Regions from separate parts of the Paenibacillus sp. FSL K6-4396 genome, predicted to be linked through region 2. Evidence: riboswitches for the same ligand, from Rfam matches in the RefSeq annotation. Region 2 holds a riboswitch; the other holds the start of a gene.
What was found. Region 2 has a riboswitch for glycine ahead of sdaAB (L-serine ammonia-lyase, iron-sulfur-dependent subunit beta). Riboswitches for the same ligand answer to the same signal wherever they lie in the genome.
Positions count from the first base shown of each region.

Region 1: another riboswitch for glycine. It lies ahead of gcvT (glycine cleavage system aminomethyltransferase GcvT); the one in region 2 lies ahead of sdaAB (L-serine ammonia-lyase, iron-sulfur-dependent subunit beta).

Region 1 is NZ_JBBOCR010000001.1:5,534,403-5,537,824, reverse strand. It holds gene gcvPA (aminomethyl-transferring glycine dehydrogenase subunit GcvPA) at 1-438, opposite strand, end outside; gene gcvT (glycine cleavage system aminomethyltransferase GcvT) at 435-1,571, opposite strand; glycine riboswitch at 1,788-1,888, opposite strand; glycine riboswitch at 1,892-2,014, opposite strand; gene gcvH (glycine cleavage system protein GcvH) at 2,359-2,751, shown strand; gene MHB85_RS24205 (PTS mannitol transporter subunit IICB) at 3,171-3,422, shown strand, end outside.
Region 2 is NZ_JBBOCR010000001.1:506,576-509,997, forward strand. It holds gene MHB85_RS02430 (phosphotransferase enzyme family protein) at 192-1,184, shown strand; glycine riboswitch at 1,533-1,655, shown strand; glycine riboswitch at 1,660-1,795, shown strand; gene sdaAB (L-serine ammonia-lyase, iron-sulfur-dependent subunit beta) at 1,908-2,597, shown strand; gene sdaAA (L-serine ammonia-lyase, iron-sulfur-dependent, subunit alpha) at 2,587-3,422, shown strand, end outside.

The DNA of each region.
Region 1 (3,422 bases), 5.0 Mb from region 2:
TGCTTCAGCAAAGGCGGTTGCGCCGTCATACATACTGGCATTGGCTACAGCCATACCGGTTAATTCACAGATGTAGGATTGAAATTCGAAAATGGCCTGTAGTTCACCTTGGCTGATCTCAGGCTGATAAGGTGTGTAGGCAGTGTAGAACTCGGAACGGGAAATGACATGATTGATGACGGAAGGAACATGATGATCGTATATACCTGCGCCGAGAAAGCTGGCGTGTGTTTCGAAATTGGCGTTGGCGCCGGCTTGTTTGGACATATGACGTGTTAGCGCATATTCATCAAGTTTGGAGGATACGGGCAGCTCGCCCTGATAACGAATCTCTTTTGGAATGTCCTGAAACAGTTCCTCCAGCGTATCCACACCGATGGTTGCGAGCATGGCGCTCTGATCTTGTTCAGTCATGGGAATGTACCGGTGCTTGCTCATGCTTGATCAGCTCCTTGAGTAGGTGTCTTAGACGTACGTGTCCGTTTATGAAAAGGGGTCTTCACAACCTCGGCTTTTAGTTTCTTGCCGCGGATCTCAATCTCAAGCGGGGTTCCCAGCGCAGCGTATTTGCTGTCGATGAGGGCAAGCCCCAGATTACGCTTCAATGTAGGTGATTGCGTGCCTGTTGTCACTTCACCGATCTGTACGCCTTCGGCGTAAATCGGATAGTGGGGGCGAGGAATACCGCGCTCCAGTACTTCGATGCCGACCAGTTTACGGGCGGGCCCGTCATTTTTTTGCTGTAACAAGGCTTCGTGTCCGATAAAAGGTCCGGCATTCAGTTTCACAAACATACCAACGCCAGCTTCTAGCGGAGAGATCGTTGCAGATAATTCCTGCCCATACAGAGGCAGCTTGGCTTCAAAACGCAGCGTATCCCTTGCACCAAGTCCAGCTGGAACCAGCCCATGCTCTTCTCCAGCCTGCATTAATCCATTCCAGATTACAGTAGCCTGGTCCACAGGTACATATAGCTCAAAGCCATCTTCACCGGTATAACCGGTACGGGACAACAGTAATTTTACTCCGCATACTTCAGCATCCTGCACAAAACGAAACGGTTCAATCGTGGATACATCCGTATCTGTAACTTTTCCGATAATGTCTACAGCCAGTGGACCTTGCAAGGCGAGCAGCGCCGTCTGCTCCGAATCGTTGGTCATGCTTACGCCAGGGATCAAGTGCTCTTGCAGCCACGCCCAATCCTTGTTGATATTGGAGGCGTTAACGACGAGCATATAATGCTGATCTTTCAGCTTATACACGAGCAGATCGTCCACCACACCGCCATCTGGATAACACATCAGGGTGTACTGGGCTTGACCGGGAACCAGCGTGGTCACATCATTGGTCGTCATTTGTTGCAAAAAAACTTCGGCCTGCTCACCCTGTACTGTAAATTCGCCCATATGGGATACATCGAACAGTCCAGCGCGCTCGCGTACCGCTTCATGTTCTTTTTGGATTCCGCTAAATTGCACCGGAAGCTCCCAGCCTCCAAAATCAATGCACCGTACACCTTCGTATTGCTGATATAGGGGGAAGAGTGGTGTTTTAAGCAAATCGGACATCAAATCACCTCGTCATGGACCGTCAACCGGCCGGAAATATAATCGTGGATCAATGAAGCAGGGTATTTTTAAATTTTTCAGCTAGATATTTTCATAACATAAGTATGGTAAGCAGCTAGGGCAGCGCCGTTCGACATCCTGTTTTTCGTTTTTTGGGAAAAAGGAAAAGGACAGGCCAAAGAATCGGCATGCCAAGTAGCACGCTGTATTCTAAGGCTCTGTCCCTTGTACCTGAGAGTTACCCCGCTGCGTTGTGCAGCAGGTTTCCCCTTGGGTGATCATAACGCCCGCACAGGGCGAATAGATTCTCTCCAGAGTTGCGTCCCGTAAAAGTCCTTTTGCCTGAGAGATTCACCCCCGCTTATCGGTGGTTTACTCCTTCGGCGTTACCTCATGTACATCCCGAATCGGGTGTCACGGGTAATCTCTCCCTTTACATTCATCCGCGAGTATAACATAGTCCAATAAACACATTTACTCCTCTCATTAAAACGTGAATCCACTACCGATGTCAAGAACGATATCATTGATAATGAATAAAAACCGAATATTTAATATATTTTAAGTATTATTGTTCGTGTATTTAAAAAGATTGCGCTTACTATTCTAATATTCACCAGTATATGAAGAAAGAGTGTAATCCGGTTACAGGATTTAGAGGTGTTCAGCAAATAAATTGTGAGGTATCTTGACATTTGATTCATAAATATCATACGCTATGTTCTGGGAAAAGGGTTAAGGTCAAAGAACGCATGCACTCATTTAATGAAAAGCGAGGCGGATATCGATGAGCGAATTGAAAAGTGATTTCCTGTACAGTGAAGAGCACGAATGGGTGCAAACCGTAGGGGAGGATACTGTACGTATTGGCATTACCGAGTTCGCGCAGCATCAGCTGGGTGACATTGTGTTTGTGGAATTGCCTGACCTTGAAACCAATGTAAAAGCAGAGGACAGTATTGGAACAATAGAATCGGTCAAAACAGTTTCGGACTTGTTCTCTCCCGTCACAGGTTCTATTATTGCAGTCAATGATTCGTTGCAGGACTCACCTGAACTTGTGAACAGCTCTCCTTACGAGGAAGGCTGGATGATTGAGATTCGTGTTGAGGGAGATCTGACAGCAGCATTGTCTACATTGATGAATGCAGACGCGTATCGTAAACATACGGAAGAATAGTAGCAACGAACTTGTACTTATTAACATATATTTTATAACCAAATGAAATGAGCTTCATATTGTTTCGACCTGTGTGAGCCGGATGCTTGCACAGGTTTTTTGTGCTTTCCAGGAATAGTTTTGAATGTGGATTGAAGCAGATTGTGGATGTAAATCACCTGATTGGACCAAGCTATAGGTTAGAAAATGATTCTGGAAATGATAAAAGTCATAGGCAAGAAAAGCCTTGCGTACCAATGGATTCAGCCATTATGCATCGATTAAAACGATTACATAACCTAATGTTGTCATCATTGTTCATGACGAAAGTACGCTTTCATTTCATTGAACAGGAGAGCATTCTCGCTTAGGATTACAGCAGGGGAGAAATGATACCCCTTTCATAAATCATAATCACTTGATCCAAGGAGGATAATACAATGAGTAATTTGGACCAATCGTCCAATTCCAAAGGTGGGCTACGGGTTGGTGTTCAGCGTTTTGGCCGATTCCTGAGTGGTATGGTCATGCCGAATATGGGAGCGTTCATCGCCTGGGGATTAATTACGGCTCTGTTCATTCCAACAGGCTGGTTCCCTAACGAGACACTGGCACAGCTAGTTGATCCGATGATCAAATATTTGCTGCCACTGTTAATCGGTTACACCGGGGGTACGATGGTGCATGGTCAG
Region 2 (3,422 bases):
AGAGAAATTGAGAAATAAATAGAGACAAAAGAAAGCACAATGCCTGGACGGTTGTTCGGGGGTTGTGCTTTTTTAATTTATAATTTTATTAGAATTTTCTGTATGTGACATAAACATTATGCTACGATATTTAGTAATAAGAGAGCGTTTACATTACTTTGAAGGAGATGTTGATAATCACTACGGATCAGATGTCTTACGACCATATGGCAGCTCAGATTATACAGAACTACACTATTGAGAAACCTGTCGTTTCCTATATTCGTCACAACGAGAATCTGACGTATCATGTCGTTGATGAAGCAAGCGGGCAGAAGTATCTGCTCCGTATCCATCAAGCCGCATATGCAAGTATGACAGGCATTCAGCATACACCTCCTGCGCTGGAGGCAGAGATGAATCTGCTTCATGAGTTAAATGCAACGACAGCATTGCGCGTGCAACATCCAGTACGCAACGCATCCGGTGAATGGGTCACGGTATGGACAAGTGAGGCAGGGAAAGAGATCTGCTGTACAGTACTGGAGTGGATTGAGGGCAGGGACATCCAGCAGGGAGAACGTCTGACAACAGAGCAGATCTATGATCTTGGGGCACAACTGCAGATGCTTCATCAATATGGGCGTGAGCAGAATCAGACAGATCGAACAAAGGTGCGGCCGGCATATGGCAACATTCATGAGAACTTGGTCATGCTAGGGCAGCAAGAGGAAGGTGTCCGACTGGGGATTTTTACAACGGAAGACTTCGATCTGCTTCGTGAGACGTTTGAGAACATTAATGAGCAGCTAGAAACATACCCGCAGCACGCGGAGACATGGGGAATCATTCATGGGGATATTACTCGCAACAATCTGCTGATCACGGATCAGGGGATGTCCATGATTGATTTTTGTCTACACGGTTATGGTTATTATCTTTTCGATGCCGGAGGGGCAGCGCTTATGTTCAATCGGGAGGAACGTGACATATTCTTATCAGGTTATACCAAACAGATCGCACCACTGACGGATCGTGATATCCGATTAATGGAAGGGTTCATGTTGATCTTTACACTTGGTTATTATGCTTTTCAGATGGGGAACGAGTCTAGGCACGAGTGGATGAAAGATCGCATGCCGAAGTTATGCAGCAAGTATTGCAGACCTTATGTACAGAACGAGAGTATCTTCTACGAACTGTGAATTAGGGTGTGCAGATCAGGATAGGCCACGAACAGTGTGGTTCAAATATTATGGTTGCCTGAATACCCGAACAGTTTCGTGGACAATATCATAAATAGTAGTAAGCGCTTTATGAATTGAAGGAAAATGAAATAAGCTGTTTAAAAGTTCTCTTTATCGAATTAATGTAATGAAAGCTGACAAAATATTCTGGTTTTCATCGGTTCAATCGAAAATGAGGGAAATACATCCAAAGAAATCGTTAAGTTTGTTGACACTGATCTTCCGGTCGATTAATCTTAATGAAGAAGAAATGAACGATTTCCATTACTGTTCTGACATACGCTCAGAATGGTTCCATACAGCGGATGATAACGAGCGGGAGAGACCTGAGTTAGCCGAGCAATGGCTAGTCTTCAGGCACCGAAGGAGCAAGCTGCTGCGCACCCGGCGCAGCGGTTAATCTCTCAGGTAAATGTACCATCGTTGGACGCAACTCTGGAGAGTGCGCGAACTGCGCCACCCAAGGGGTATATGATCAGTCAGCCTGGTGACCTTGTCTGCAATTGCAGGGCATGCACCTTGTCGTGAGACACTGCTGATCGTGAAACTCTCAGGTATCGAGGACAGAGAGAGGGCCTGTGGCCTTCTTCTGTCCTTTTTTGATGTCATCATTCAGTAATAAAGGAACATTATGGCATGGGATCTGGATGAAAATGACGAATACAATTGGAGGGTTATAAGGTGCGATTTAAAGATGTTTTCTCAATTATTGGTCCGTCGATGACGGGGCCTTCAAGTTCACATACAGCTGGAGCGGCAAGGTTAGGGAGAATTGCTCGACAGTGGCTAGGATGTACGCCAGATCGTGCCCGGTTGACACTATACGGTTCATTTGCTGACACGTATCAGGGGCACGGAACAGATCTGGCACTGATCGGCGGTTTGCTGGATTATGTCACAGACGATCCGCGTATTCCGGATGCAGAGCAATACGCAGAGGAAGCGGGCATGGAGGTTGAGTTTTATACAAGTGGCCTGCCTGCTCCTCATCCGAATACGGTCAAAATTGAGTTGTGGCATGAAGAACGTGCCTGCTCCTTGATTGGTGCATCTATTGGTGGTGGAAGCGTATCGGTGCATTCGATGAATGATTTTCGTGTTCAGATTAGTGGTGAGTTTCCGACACTCGTTCTGCGACATGCGGACAAAGCAGGAGTGCTTGCCTCGGTAACGTCCACGATCAGTTCATCCGGGGTTAACATCGGGTATATGCAGGTGGACCGCAAAGCCCGTGATGGCGAAGCGCTGACCGCGATGGAAATGGATGGTGTGCCTAATCCTGATATGCTCAAGCGCCTGAAGGAGCTGGATCATGTACTGGATATTCGTGTCATCGATTTGAAGAGAGGAGTTGATTCGGATGCGATTTAAACATTTACACGAACTGAATACGATCTGTACAGCGGAATCCAAAACGATTGCTCAGCTGATGATCGAGGAGCAAGTTCAGGAGACCAATACACCGGAAGCGGATGTTGTGAAACAGATGTCTGAATATTATCAGGTGATGAAGGAAGCGGTACGTAAAGGGTTAACGGAAGATACAACATCACGCAGTGGATTAACGGGTGGAGACGGTAAAAGAATGGCCGAGTACATTCGCAAGGGTGAGACTTGCTCAGGAGATGCTTCCGCACTTGCCATGGCGTATGCCCTGTGTGTATCTGAAGTGAATGCCTCGATGGGGCGGATTGTGGCAACACCAACAGCCGGTTCCTGCGGCATTATCCCTGGTGTTTTTATTAGCTCACAGGAGCGATTTGGCTGGACGGACGAACATTTGGTGAACGGATTGTTCTGTGCGGGAGCGATTGGTTATGTTATTGCGAACAATTCATTTATCTCTGGTGCCGAGGGTGGCTGTCAGGCGGAAGTGGGTTCCGCGATTGGCATGGCTGCGGGTGCCATGGTTGAACTGCGTGGAGGTACACCGGAACAGGTCGTTCATGCGGTTGGCCTAGCATTAAAAAATACACTGGGCCTTATCTGCGATCCAGTTGCAGGCCTCGTTGAGATCCCGTGCATCGTCCGTAACGGACTGGGTGCAGTTACGGCGCTGGCTGCGGCTGACATGGCACTGGCCGGAGTGCGTAGTGCTATTCCGTCAGATGAAGTCATCGACGTTATGCTGGAAGTAGGCAGTGCGATGCCGAGCCGCCACCGGGAGACGGCCCAAGGCGGACTGGCCCAGACACC